DNA from 3 places in the Trujillonella humicola genome. Region 1 is predicted to be linked to each of the others. Evidence: predicted binding sites of a transcription regulator. Region 1 holds the regulator's gene; each other region holds the start of a gene.
What was found. Region 1 encodes LexA, which represses DNA repair genes until DNA is damaged. Its sites were predicted from a motif close to TCGAACANNTGTTCGA; they were not measured.
Positions count from the first base shown of each region.

Region 2: a site for LexA is predicted at 3,008-3,023, ahead of ACK586_RS05380 (replicative DNA helicase). Genes of this name have one in related genera too.
Region 3: a site for LexA is predicted at 2,270-2,285, ahead of ACK586_RS18930 (DUF6504 family protein). Genes of this name have one in related genera too.

Region 1 is NZ_JBJNRJ010000032.1:295-4,523, forward strand. Features, by position in the region: gene ACK586_RS15755 (LysM peptidoglycan-binding domain-containing protein) at 1-166, opposite strand, end outside; gene lexA (transcriptional repressor LexA) at 730-1,506, shown strand; gene ACK586_RS15765 (SMP-30/gluconolactonase/LRE family protein) at 1,542-2,675, opposite strand; gene ACK586_RS15770 (phosphatase PAP2 family protein) at 2,629-3,393, opposite strand; gene hflX (GTPase HflX) at 3,468-4,229, opposite strand, start outside.
Region 2 is NZ_JBJNRJ010000006.1:96,725-100,953, reverse strand. Features, by position in the region: gene ACK586_RS05380 (replicative DNA helicase) at 1-2,911, opposite strand, end outside; gene rplI (50S ribosomal protein L9) at 3,561-4,007, opposite strand; gene rpsR (30S ribosomal protein S18) at 4,019-4,229, opposite strand, start outside.
Region 3 is NZ_JBJNRJ010000045.1:20,624-24,852, reverse strand. Features, by position in the region: gene ACK586_RS18945 (phytoene desaturase family protein) at 1-748, opposite strand, end outside; gene ACK586_RS18940 (GNAT family N-acetyltransferase) at 745-1,338, opposite strand; gene ACK586_RS18935 (YbaK/EbsC family protein) at 1,335-1,853, opposite strand; gene ACK586_RS18930 (DUF6504 family protein) at 2,379-2,699, shown strand; gene ACK586_RS18925 (SAV_6107 family HEPN domain-containing protein) at 2,717-3,214, shown strand; gene ACK586_RS18920 (DNA polymerase III subunit alpha) at 3,294-4,229, shown strand, end outside.

The DNA.
Region 1 (4,229 bases):
CCTCCCCCGGGTCGGCCACCGCCGCCGCGATGGACCAGACCGTGTCCCCCGGCGCCACGACGACGCTGCTCCCGCCGGCGAGCTCGAGCCCGCTGCCGCTCCCCAGCACCGCGGACAGGACGAGCAGCGCGAGTGCGGACGCCGCGACGGCCAGCGCTGTCAGCACGACCCGCCCACGCCGGGTGAGTCGCAGCGGCCCGTTCCCGCACGGCGCGGGAACCCGCCGGCCCGATCGCACCCGCCCGGCGCCGGTCGCCGCCGCCCACGGAACGGGCCGCGCGGCCGGCCGCACGGTGTCACGGCGCGGCGGCGGCGCGCCTCCCGGGCGGACGCGCGACCGGACCGCCGCGCGTTCGCTCCCCGGTCGCCCGGGCCCGGCGACCCCCGAACCGGGCCCACCCTGCCGGCCGGACGGGACTGCACCTCCGCCGTGCAACCGTCCGCAGACCCCTGCCTCGCGCACCGTGCCCACTCCCGCGCCTCCTCCACGACGGCCACCGCGCACCGGCGGCCCATCGAACAGCCGTTCGAATCGAACGTCTGTGCGATGTCTACCGCACCCCGCCGACAGGAGCGAGCCCGACACGGTCGACTTCGAACATGTGTTTGAGAAGCCGGCCCGAACGCGCTACCGTCCGGGCACGCCTCCGGAACGGCCGGGCGAGGACCGCGGCCGGGCGAGCGGGGCGGACGGACGAGCCGTCACCGGACGGCCGGCGAGGAGGAGACGTGGCGGGCAGCAGCGGGACGTCGGGGGGGCGCGGCGGGTCGCGCCGCGCGGGCGGCACGGCGACCGGCACGCCGTCGGCCCCCACCGCGGAGGTCCGGACCTTTCCGGACCGGGGCGAGGCCGGCGATGGTCTGACCCAGCGGCAGCGGCGCGTCCTGGAGGTCATCCGCGACTCGATCGACCGCCGCGGATACCCGCCGTCCGTACGCGAGATCGGCGAGGCGGTGGGCCTCTCCTCGGCCTCCTCGGTCGCCCACCAGCTGTCGGTGCTGCAGAAGAAGGGCTGGCTGCGGCGCGACCCCAACCGCCCCCGCGCCCTCGACGTCCGGCTCCCCGGCGAGATCGCCGCCGCCGGTGCGGCCGCGCCGCCTCCGCCGGTCGCCGAGGACGCCGCGAGCCCGGCGCCGACCTACGTGCCGCTCGTGGGCCGGATCGCCGCCGGCGGTCCCGTGCTCGCCGAGCAGGCGGTCGAGGACGTCTTCCCGCTGCCCCGCGAGCTGGTCGGCGAGGGCACGCTCTTCATGCTCAAGGTGAGCGGCGACTCGATGGTGGAGGCGGCCATCTGCGATGGCGACTGGGTCGTCGTCCGGCAGCAGCCGACCGCCGAGAACGGCGAGATCGTCGCCGCGATGATCGACGGCGAGGCCACGGTGAAGACCTACAAGCGCAAGGACGGCCACGTGTGGCTGCTGCCGCACAACCCGGCCTACGAGCCCATCCCCGGCGACGACGCGACGGTGCTCGGCCGTGTGGTGACGGTGCTGCGCCGCGTCTGACCTGGAGCCCGGCCGGGTGAGGTCCGGCGCTGGGGTCAGCTGCGGGTCGGCCCGGCCGGCGGCGTGCTCCGGCGGCGTCGCCGGCCCACGAGCCACATGATCGCGGTCGCCAGGGCGGCGGCGAGGAGACCGGCCGTGAGCGGGGAGACGCCGTCCTCGGTCTCGGTGAGGACGTCGGCCAGCGAGCCGTCCGGCGCTCCGGTGGCGCCGGCCGGCGCGGTCGTCGTCGGCACCGGGACGACGCTGACGACGCTCGGGAGCCCCTCGCTGGCCACGACGACCGCGGTCCCGTCGGCGGAGAAGCTGATCGCCTCGCCCTGCGGAGACTCGGGCAGAGCGACGCGGACCGGATCGCCCGCCAGCGCCCCGACGACGTCGGAGCCGGTCAGCGGCCACACGTAGGCGTCGGTGTACGTGCGCAGCGCCAGGGCGGAACCGTCCGCGGCAACCGCGCCGCCGGTGACCAGCAACTGACCGGCCCGGCCCACCGGCCCGCCCGGGGTGCCGGTCAGGGTGAGGTCCACCGAGGCGACCTCGACCAGCCCGACGGTGCCGTTGGGCTCCAGTGCAGCCACCGGCCGGAAGACGTCGCTGGAGCCGAGCACCTCCTTGGTCACGATGTAGGGAGTGCCGTCGGGGGCCAGCAGCAGCGCCTCGGCGTCGTGCGGGCCGTCGGGGTAGGTCAGCCGGTGGACGGCGGTGGAGCCGTCCGGGCGCAGGGCGATCAACGCGACCGTCTCGCGGGTGCCGGTGTTGTCCCCGGTGTCGGCCAGCCAGACCGTGCCGTCCGTCCCGACCGCGAGGTCCTCGGGGTCGAAGGGATCCACGTCCGCCTCGTGCACGCGGATCACCTGGCAGGCCGGGTCGAGGGCGAAGACCTGCACGAGGTCACCGCCGTCGTTGATCGCGAGCATGGTGCCGTCCGCCCCCACGACGAGGCCGGACAGCTCCGTCAGCCGGGGATCGGTGATCTCGCACTGCGTGGTCGCCGGCGCGGCCTCCTCGGCGAGCGCGGCCGGTGCGAGCGCGACCGAGGAGCACAGGACCAGCGCCGGCCCGCCGACGGTCAGGAGGGCGGCAGCGAGCCCCGCGCCGGCCGAGCCTCGGGACGCGCCGGAGCCGTCACGGCGACGCTGGACCCCCGTGGTCCGATCGGCGCGGTGCGGCACCTACCCAGCGTGACAGGACCAGCGCGTCCACCGCGTGAACCACGCCCAGCAGGACGACACCCACGGCGGCGCCGGCGACCGCGTCGCTGACCCAGTGGAAGTTCAGGACGATCATCGCCAGGCCGCACAGCACCGGGCCGACGACCGCGAAGAACCACAGGATGCGCTGGGCTCGCGCGGGCAGACCGAACTCGACCGCCTGCCAGCGCGCCACCCCCCACAGCAGCACCGCGTTGGCCACGTGCCCGGAGGGGAAGGACTCGCCGTCGGGATGGTGCAGGAACTGGCCGCCAGCGAAGGCAGGCGCGGTCCGGCCGATCCCCCACTTCAGCTGGTAGACGACCACGCTCAGCAGCACCAGCGCGAGCACCACGCGCAGCAGCGGCACGACGGTGCGGTACCGAACGAGGAGCCAGCCGACCAGGCAGGCGAGGACGAGCAGCATCGTGCCCCGGCCGCCGATCTGGGTGACCAGCCACAGCGGCTGGTAGGCCGCCGAGTCACGCAGCCCCCACTCCGCCACCTGGTCGGACACCCGGTGGTCCACCCGCTCGGTCAGCCCGTGCCCCAGGAGGTCGAGCGTGAGGAGGGCGGCCACGGCGACCGCGATGAGGACCGCCCACCACGTCGGCCGGCCGGCGGACACGACCGGAGGGTGCTCGGGCACCGGTCGCCGGAGCATGGCCGGGAGGGAGCGCCGCACCACGCCGCTGGTCACCGGGTCACGGTACCCGGCCGTGACCCGATCGTGACCTCGGCCGGGCCGGTGCGCCGCTGCACGGGGTGGCCGGGTCAGGCGACCGGGCCGGCGAACTCCCCGAGGGCCGCGGCGAGGGCACCGTCGACCCGCGCGGCCAGCCGGGTGCCGCCGGACTCGTGGCTCTCGCTGAGCACCTCGCCGTCCCGGTGCACGCGGGCCACCAGGTCGCCGCGGTCGTAGGGCACCAGCACGTCCACCTCGATCTCGGGGTGCGGCAGCCGCGCGGCCAGGATCTCCCGCAGCCGCTCGATGCCCTCCCCGGTGCGCGCCGAGACCCACACCGCGCCGGGCAGCGCCTGGCGGAGGGTGAGCACGTCCTCCTCGGTCATGGCGTCGACCTTGTTCACCACGATGAGCTCGGGGACCGACGAGGCGTCGATCTCCTGGAGGACGACGTGGACGGCGTCGATCTGGCCGACCGGGTCGGGATCGGACCCGTCGACGACGTGCAGCAGCAGGTCGGCGGCGGCCACCTCCTCCAGGGTCGACCGGAAGGCGTCGACCAGCTGGTGCGGCAGGTGGCGCACGAAGCCGACGGTGTCGGTGAGGGTGTACTCGCGGCCCTCCTCGGTCTGCGCGCGGCGGACCGTGGGATCGAGAGTGGCGAACAGCGCGTTCTCCACCAGCACGCCCGCGCCGGTGAGCCGGTTGAGCAGGCTGGACTTGCCGGCGTTGGTGTAGCCGGCGATCGCCACGCTCGGCACGGCGTTGCGGTCGCGGTTGGAGCGCTGGGTCTGCCGGGCGGTCGCCATGCCGGCGATCTCCCGGCGCAGCTTGCTCATCCGCGAGCGGAT
Region 2 (4,229 bases), on a different contig from region 1:
CGAAGAGCCCGAGTTCGTCGAGCCACGCCGCGATCGGGTTCCGCTTGCCGCGCGCGAGCCGGAAGGGCGCCGGTAACCGCAGGGTGGTGCACCGCGCCGCCTCGTACTCGTCGCGGACGGCGACGACGCCGAAGTGCAGCGCCGCCGTCGTGACGGCGCGCAGGTTGGCCTCGTCGATCGACGCGTACCGCAGCGGCTGGCGCTTGACGAAGCTGCCATCCCCGATCATGTGGGCCAGCAGGACGACCTTGTCGTCCTCCCAGACCGTCATGCGGTCCGGCGCCGGCACGTGCCGCGGCACCGCGATGCGGTCACCGGCGGCTAGCTCCCCGAGTGGCCGGAACCCGTCGTAGGTGAGAAAGGGGTGGTTGGCCGTCGCCCGCACCGTCTTCCCGGATGCCGTCGTCAGGGTCAGCACCGGCTTACGCCCCGTCGAGAAGGCATGCGTGAGATGGCGCCGCACGTATCGCAGGCTGTCGTCGAGCCCCCAGACCGGTACATCTGTGGCACCGCTCTCGAACAGTTCACCAATGGTGACTTCCGCCCCCGTGTCTGCACGCAGGATCCTGGTGTCAGCCGGCAGGCAACCGGATTCGCGAAGATCGGAGAGCATCGGCTTCTTGTCCTGCCGCTGCTCAGAGCCACGGTTCAGCTGCGACATCGCGATCACCGGGCACTCGATTTCCTTGGCCAGGAGCTTGAGTGCCCGGGAGAACTCCGAGACCTCCTGCTGGCGGCTCTCGACGCGCTTGCCCGACGTCATGAGCTGCAGGTAGTCGATGACCACGAGTTTCAGGTCGTTGCGCTGCTTGAGCCGCCGAGCCTTGGCCCGGATCTCCATCATCGTCATGTTCGGCGAGTCGTCGATGTAGAGCGGGGCGTCGGCCACCTCGCCCATCCGGCGGGCCAGCTTCGACCAGTCCTCGTCGGACAGCGTGCCGGCGCGCATGTGGTGCAGCGGCACCTTGGCCTCGGCCGACAGCAGGCGCATGGTGATCTCGTGCTTGCTCATCTCGAGCGAGAAGATGACCGTGGACATGTGGTGCTTGATCGCCGCTGACCGCGCGATGTCCAGACCCAGCGTCGAGTTGTGCGTCGGGATGAAGCTGCGCCCGGCCAGGAAGAGCGAGTCGGCGGCGTCGACCTGGATGCAGCGCACCGGCACGCCGGCGATCGGCCGCACCTCGGTGATGAACCGGGCGCCCCGCGCGGTGCGGGTGCGTGCCCCGCGCTCCTTGTGCAGCAGCTTCATGCGCTCCAGGCGGAAGACCTCGTCGTCGGTGCTGAACGTCAGGGTGTAGCAGGTCGAGGAGCTGTCGCTGCGGCCCGTCACGCGCTGGGTGCTCATCCGCACCCGGTGGCCGAGGCTCGCGATCAGCTCGCGGGCGTCCTCGGCCAGCCGGCGGCTGGTGACGGCGAACTGGACGACCCCGCTGGGGGCCACGGTGCCGTCCGTGTCGAGCAGCCCGGCGAGCAGAGCCCGCCGCTGGGTCGCCGAGGCCCGCAGGTAGGCGGCCGGGATGTGCTTGTCGCCGAGCACGCCGAGGCCGCGGAGCAGCGCCTCCACGGTGCCGTGGTCGCCACGGCAGGTCTGCACCTGCGACGTCCGCGGCGCGAACAGCTCCCCGCACATCGGGCACGTGCGGGCGGCGACCTCGGCCTGCGGCAGCCGGAGCGAGTACCGCCGGTCGACGCCGGTCGGCTGGACCACGAGCCCCTCGGCCTCGATGTGAACCGCGATCTCGGGGTCCACGCTGGTGAACTGCGCCTCGACCGAGGTGCCGTCACCGAGCCAGACGCCCAGCGTGTACGGCGGCAGCGGCAGGTCGGCCTCGGGCAGGTCGAGCGGGGCGGCGTTGGTGACGGAGTGGTTGAGGCGTGCGTCCGCGGTCGCGCACCGGACGGTGCGGGCGATCTCCTCGGTGGTCCGCACCCCGGCGGAGGTCTGCTGGCTGCGGTAGCGGTTGCAGCCGGTGCGCGCCTGCTGTGCGGAGCGGCGGCCGACCCGGGTCTCGGTCAGCCACTGGTGCTGGGCATCGGCGACGATCACCGAGCCGTCGGAGAAGTGCACCTCGTAGCAGGGCCGGTCGGTCAGCACGTCCGTCGCGGCGACCACGGTGGTCGGCCGGCCGTCGGACCCGAGCACGCGGTCGCCGACTGCGATCCCGCCCATGGTCGTCCACCCGGTCGGAGTCGCGATCGGGGTGTCGAGCGCGAGGGCCTTGCCCACACCGGGACGGGCCGCGATGACGACCATCTGGCCGGCCTGCAGGCCGTTGGTGAGCTCGTCGAGGTCGCGGATGCCGGTCGGGACGCCGCGGCTGACCCCGCCGCGGCTGGCGATGGCGTCGAGCTCGTCCATCGTCGGCTGGAGGATGTCCTCGAGCCGCGAGTAGTCCTCGCTCATCCGCTTCTCGGTGACGTCGTAGATCTCCTGCTGGGCGCGGTCGACGATGTCGTCGACGTCGCCCCGGCCGCCGGCCGCGCCGTAGCCCAGCTGCACCACCCGGGTGCCGGCCTCCACCAGCCGCCGCAGCACGGCCTGCTCGGCGACGATCGCGGCGTAGTAGCCGGCGTTGGCCGCGGTCGGAGTCGAGGCGATCAGCGTGTGCAGGTAGACCGCGCCGCCCATCTTCGACAGCTGGTCGGTGCGGTTGAGCTCCGCGGCGACGGTGATCGCGTCCGCCGGCTCACCGCGGCCGTAGAGGTCGAGGATGCAGTCGAAGACGATCGCGTGCGCCGGCCGGTAGAAGTCGGCGCTGTGCAGCTGCTCGACGACGTCGGCGATCGCGTCCTTGCTCAGCAGCATCCCGCCGAGCACCGACTGCTCCGCCTGGACGTCCTGCGGCGGCTGGCGGTCGTACTCCGGCGCCGTCGCCTGGGGCCGGCTGAAGTCGTCGGCCACCGCCACGTCAGTTCCTCCATCCACTCTCCGGCGCACCCCGCCACAGACCCCGGCCGCCGGCCGGGGCCCGGTGGGGGAGCACCAGGACGTTCGTCACCCGTCTCGAACGTGCGTTCGAGGAGTTCCTACCGCGAGCCACCGACAGGTCCCGGTCGGGCGGGTAGGCAGGGAGGACGTTAGGAACGGCGGACCGGTCCGTCCAACACCGCTGTGGGCGCCGTTCTGCACAACTTGTGGACAAGTCGGTGGACACAGGCGTGTCGACATGTGGAGACAGCGGGGGACGGGAACGAGGTCGACCGCGTATCCCGCACCTGACCAGCACCGGGACGACGCACCGGGTGTGGACGGGAGAAATCCGGGAGAACTCGCCGTGTCGCCGCCCGGCGTGTCGCCCGCCCGACCCAGGTGTCCCAGCCGTCACTCGCCGGGTCGTCGTCCACACGCGGCCGGGGCGCCGCCACGGCGCTGCCGGCGACCGTTCGGGCCACCGGACGGTCCCTGGGCGCACGGCGCACGGCGCACGGCGCCCGCGGGACGGGCCGAGGGCCGCCCCACGGGCGCCCCGGCGTCCGGACGACGTCCTGAGCGGCCCGGGAACGCCACGAGGGGCGCCGGACCGGAGTCCGACGCCCCTCGTGGGGTGGTGCGTGGGTCAGGAGGCGACGACGTCGATCGTCAGCTCCGAGGCGACCTCGGGGTGGATGCGCACCGTGACCTTGTGCTGGCCGGTCGTCTTGATGCTGCTGGGCAGCTCGATGCGACGACGGTCGAGCTCCGGCCCGCCGGCGGCGATGACCGCGGCGGCGACGTCGGCGGTGGTGACGCGCCCGAACAGGCGGCCGCCCTCGCCGGCGCGGGCCGGCACGCGGACGGTCAGCCCGCCGAGGCGGCCGGCCACGGCCTGCGCCTCCTCGAGGCTGCGCACGTCGCGGGTGGCCCGCGCCCGGCGCAGCGACTCCACCTGCTTCTCGGCACCGCGGGTGGCCACGATGGCCAGCCCGCGGGGCAGGAGGTAGTTGCGGCCGTAGCCGCCCTTGACCTCGACGGTGTCGCCGGAGGACCCGAGACCGGTGACCTCCTGCGTCAGGATCAGCTTCATCGAGCTCATGGTCAGCGCGCCGTGGAGGTGTAGGGCAGCAGCGCCATCTCGCGGCTGTTCTTCACGGCCGTCGCGACGTCACGCTGGTGCTGGCTGCAGTTGCCGCTCACGCGGCGGGCACGGATCTTGCCGCGGTCGGAGATGAACTTCCGCAGCAGGGTCGTGTCCTTGTAGTCGACGTAGGTCGCCTTGTCCTTGCAGAACTGGCAGACCTTCTTCTTG
Region 3 (4,229 bases), on a different contig from region 1:
GCGTGAGCCCGCCGGAGCCACCGACCGGGTGGCCGGGCGGGACGTCGTGCAGCAGGGCGACCCAGCCGACCATCGCGGCGGTGCCCGGCTCGCTCATCGGCGGGCCGGACTGCGCACCGAACCAGGCCAGCGCGGCCTTGAGCCGCTCGTCGGTGAACCAGCGGTCCAGCAGCGCGTCGCCCGACCCCAGGAAGTCGACGGCCAGGTCCCCGCCGGGCGTGCGCGGCCGACCGCCGCGGGGGGCGCCCAGCGGCCAGAACGCCCGGACCAGCCGCGCCGGGCTGGGCGGCCCGGCGAAGGAGGCGACGACGGCGCGGCTGCGGGGCCCCCACTCGGCGACGAAGCGGCGGTAGGCGTCGGCGTCGGCGGGCCCGCAGGCCGCGGCGATGGAGGAGCAGGTGGCGTCCAGGTCGACCGAGAACACCAGCGGCTGCCCGTCCGGGCCCGGGGAGCCCGGCCGCGGGGCGGGCGCGAACCCCCACGGGTCGCAGTCGACGTAGCGCAGGCCGTGCGCGGCCAGGTCCAGCTCCTCCACGATGCCGCTGTGCCGCACGATCACGTGCGCGCTCGAACCGCGGTCGACCCGCACCCCCGGCCAGCGCTCGACCGTGGAGACGGCACCGCCGAGCACCTCGTCGCGCTCGACGACCTCGACGCGGAGCCCGGCGCGGGCGAGGTAGCAGGCGGCCACCAGGCCGTTGTGGCCCGAGCCGACGACGACGGCGTCGCGCTGGTCGGTGGGGCTCACACCCGGTCGTTCGTCGTGGCGGGCGGGCGCGGATGCAGCGGCAGGCGGGCGCCGAGGATCGCGAAGGGCCGGGAGTCGCCGGGGAAGTGGTGCCCGCGGGCCAGGTCGACGAAGCCGTCGGCGTGGTACAGCCGGAAGGCCTTCGTGTCGGCGTCGGGCGTGGACAGCAGCGCGGCGGGGTTGGGCAGGCCCTCGACCAGGGCGTGCAGGAGCTGCCGGCCGAGGCCCCGGCTCTGGACGTCGGGGTGGACGTGCAGCTCGCACACCTCGAAGGCGCCGGGCAGCCAGCGCTTCGCCGTCCGCCGGTCCAGGGCGGCGCGGACCTGGTCGTGCCACCACTGGCCGGGGGCGACCTCGTAGCCGTAGCCGAAGCCGACCATCCGCTCTCCGTCGGGGTCGGCGACGAACCCGCCGACGGCGCGGAAGCCGGGTCGCTCGGTGTGCTGCACGGCGTAGCCGTAGCGGCCGGCGACCACCGACGAGGAGTAGCCCATGGCCGCGCCGTAGATGGCCAGCGCCTCGTGCATGTGGTCGCGGATCCACCCGGTCGGCAACGCGGTGACCCGGGTGGCGGGGGTGGTGCCGGTCATGCGCGTACCGCCTTGGTGCGGGGCGTCTCCGCCGGTCCGGGCCCCACCTCGGCGGCGGTGCCCTCGGTGAGCCGGAGGAGCTCGTCGTAGGTGGTCGGGAAGACGGTGTGCGGGTGGCCGGCCGCCGCCCACACCTGCTCGTACCGGGCCAGCTCGACGTCGACGAGCGTGCCGATCGGCGCGGGGTGGCCGACCGGGGCGACGCCACCGATCGCCTGACCGGTGTGGTCGCGGACGAAGCCGGGGCGCGCGACGCGGACCTCGGGCACGCCGAGGAGCTGGGCGACCTTCCCGGTGTCGACCCGGTGGGCGCCGCTGGTGAGCACGAGCAGCGGGTTCCCGCCCACGTCGAAGACCAGGCTGTTGGCGATGGCGCCGACCGGCACGCCGAGCTGCGCGGCGGCCTGGGCGGCCGTGCGGGCGCTGTCGGGGAGCTCCCGCACCTCGCCGGTGGCACCGGCCTCGCGGAGGTGGCGGACGACCTCGGCGACCCGGGGGGAGACGGCGGGCGGCATGCCGGCGATCCTCCCACCCGCCCGCGGTGCCCGGCCGGTCGGGGAACGCCGCCGGGTGGGCTCCGGGCCCGTGCCCGCAGTGCTCACGCGCCCGTGCCCTCGGGGCGTCGGCCCCCGGGCCGGCCGGCCCGTGCAGGCGCACCGCGCGGCGGGCACCCGCCGGTGGGAGGGCCTCGACCGGACCCGCCTGCATCCGGCGGGCCCGGGCTCTTGACCTGCGAGAGCCGTGGCACGCCGTCGTGCGTCCGCCGTCCGCGCGCCGACGCGCGGGGGCATCGGTCCTCTGCCGGCCGTGTCCACCTGCCGGTATCGGCCGGTGCAGGGCCGACGCTCCTGACGGGCCGGGGGCGCCGTGTCCCCAGGAGGTGCGCGTCGGCTTGACGACGGCGCAGGGGGTCGGGTCTACTCGACATCGTTCGAACACGCGTTCGAACAGCGTCGCTCCTCGTGCCGCCCGGGTCCTTCCCCGCCCGGCGGCGCGATCCGGGCCGGCGCGACGGGTGGCCGAGCGGTGGGGAGTCTGACATGGGCCGGGTGCTGAGCGGGGTCGGCGGTCGGGTCGGCGAGGAGGTCCGGGTCGAGCGGGGGCCGCTCGGTCCGGTGCAGTTCTGGCGCGGCCAGTCCCGGTACGTCGTGGGGGAGCTGCTCGACTCGTGGGTGGAGACGCCGGCCTGGTGGCAGCGCGCGGCCGGGGGCGGCGCCTCGGGCGACCTCGTCGCCCCGCGAGAGGTGTGGCGGCTGGAGGCGGTGCGCGCCGGTCGGTCGCGGATGAGCTTCGCCGGCGTCTACGACCTGTCGTGGGACGCGGCGGAGAACCGCTGGTCGCTCGTGCGGGTGCACGACTGATGGGTGCGCTGCGAGCCATGTCGTACGACAGCAGGGCCTACGACCGGTCCGCCGGCCAGCTGCCGCTGCCCCCGCCGGTGCCGGCCGCCGCGGCCGGGTTGCTGGGCCAGGCGCGGCGCGGGCTGGCCGAGGCCGCCGCGGCCGGCGACGCCCGGGAGCGGTACGCCACCGCGCACCTGGCCGCGCTGCGCGCCGCCGCGGCGGTGCTGGCCGCCCGTACCCGGCCGGAGTCCGGTCGCCGCCGTCCGCGCAGCGCCTGGGTGCTGCTCGGTGAGGTCTGCCCGGAGCTGGGGGAGTGGGCCACCTTCTTCGCCGCCGGCGCCGCCAAACGGGCCGCGGCCGAGGCGGGGCTGTCGCGCGCGGTCACCGAGCGCGAGGCCGACGACCTGGTCCGCGACGTCGCGGCGTTCCTGTCCGTGGTCGAGACCACCCTGACCCAGCTCCCGGAGCCCGCTGCGCGCCCCCGGGTCGTCGGCGGCACCGCACACCGCGGTACCCGCTCCTCCCGGAGGTGAGCGAGCTCGCGAGCTCACCCGGAGACACGGCAGCGCCGCGAACGCGAACGCGGAGGCCGAGCGCCGGCGAGGCCGGAGCGTGAGCGATCCCTTCGTCCACCTGCACGTCGCCTCGGGCTACTCCATGCGGTACGGGGCCAACCACCCCGCCGACCTGGTCGGCCGAGCCGCCGAGCACGGCATGCAGGCGCTCGCGCTGACCGACCGCGACGGCCTCTACGGCGCGGTGAAGTTCGCGCTGGCCTGCCGGTCGGCCGACGTCCGGCCGATCTTCGGGGTCGACCTGGCGGTCACCCCCGCGGTCGACAGCAGCGTCCCGCCGGCGCTCGCGCACGCCCTCGGCTCCGGCCCGTCGGGGCTGGCGGGGGCGCGGCACCGCTCCCGCCGTCCCCTCCCGCCCGACCTCGACGGTCGGGTCGAGGGTGAGACCGGTGCGGGCCGGGGCGCCCGCCGGTCCCCGGTGCGCGGCGGGGCGAGCGTCGACCCGCGCCTGCCGCGGGTGACCTTCCTGGCCCGCAACGGCGCCGGCTGGCGGTCGCTGTGCCGGCTGACCAGCGCCACCCACCTGCGGGGGACCCGGGGCGAGCCGGTGGGCTCGCTGGCCCTGGCCGCCGAGCACCCGCTCGGGCTGGTCGCGCTGCTGGGGCCCGACTCCCCGGTCGGGCGGGCGCTCGCCGCCGGCCGGGCCGACGTCGCCGCGGCCCGGCTGTCGGCCTGGCGGGCGGTGTTCGGCCCGGGGCAGCTGGCCCTCGAGGTCGTGCACCACCGGGGCCGGGGGGACCGGTCGCGGGCGCAGGGGATGCTGCGGTTCGCCGCCGAGACCGGGATGCCGGTGGTGCTCACCAACGCCGTCCGGTACGTCGACGCCCTCGACGCCCCCACCGCCGACGTGCTCGACGCCTCCCGCCGGCTGGTCGCCCTCGACCAGCGGCACATCGACCGGCGCACCGCCGAGGGGTACCTGAAGTCGGGCAAGGAGATGGCCGACCTCGCCGAGGAGCTCGTGGGCCCGGAC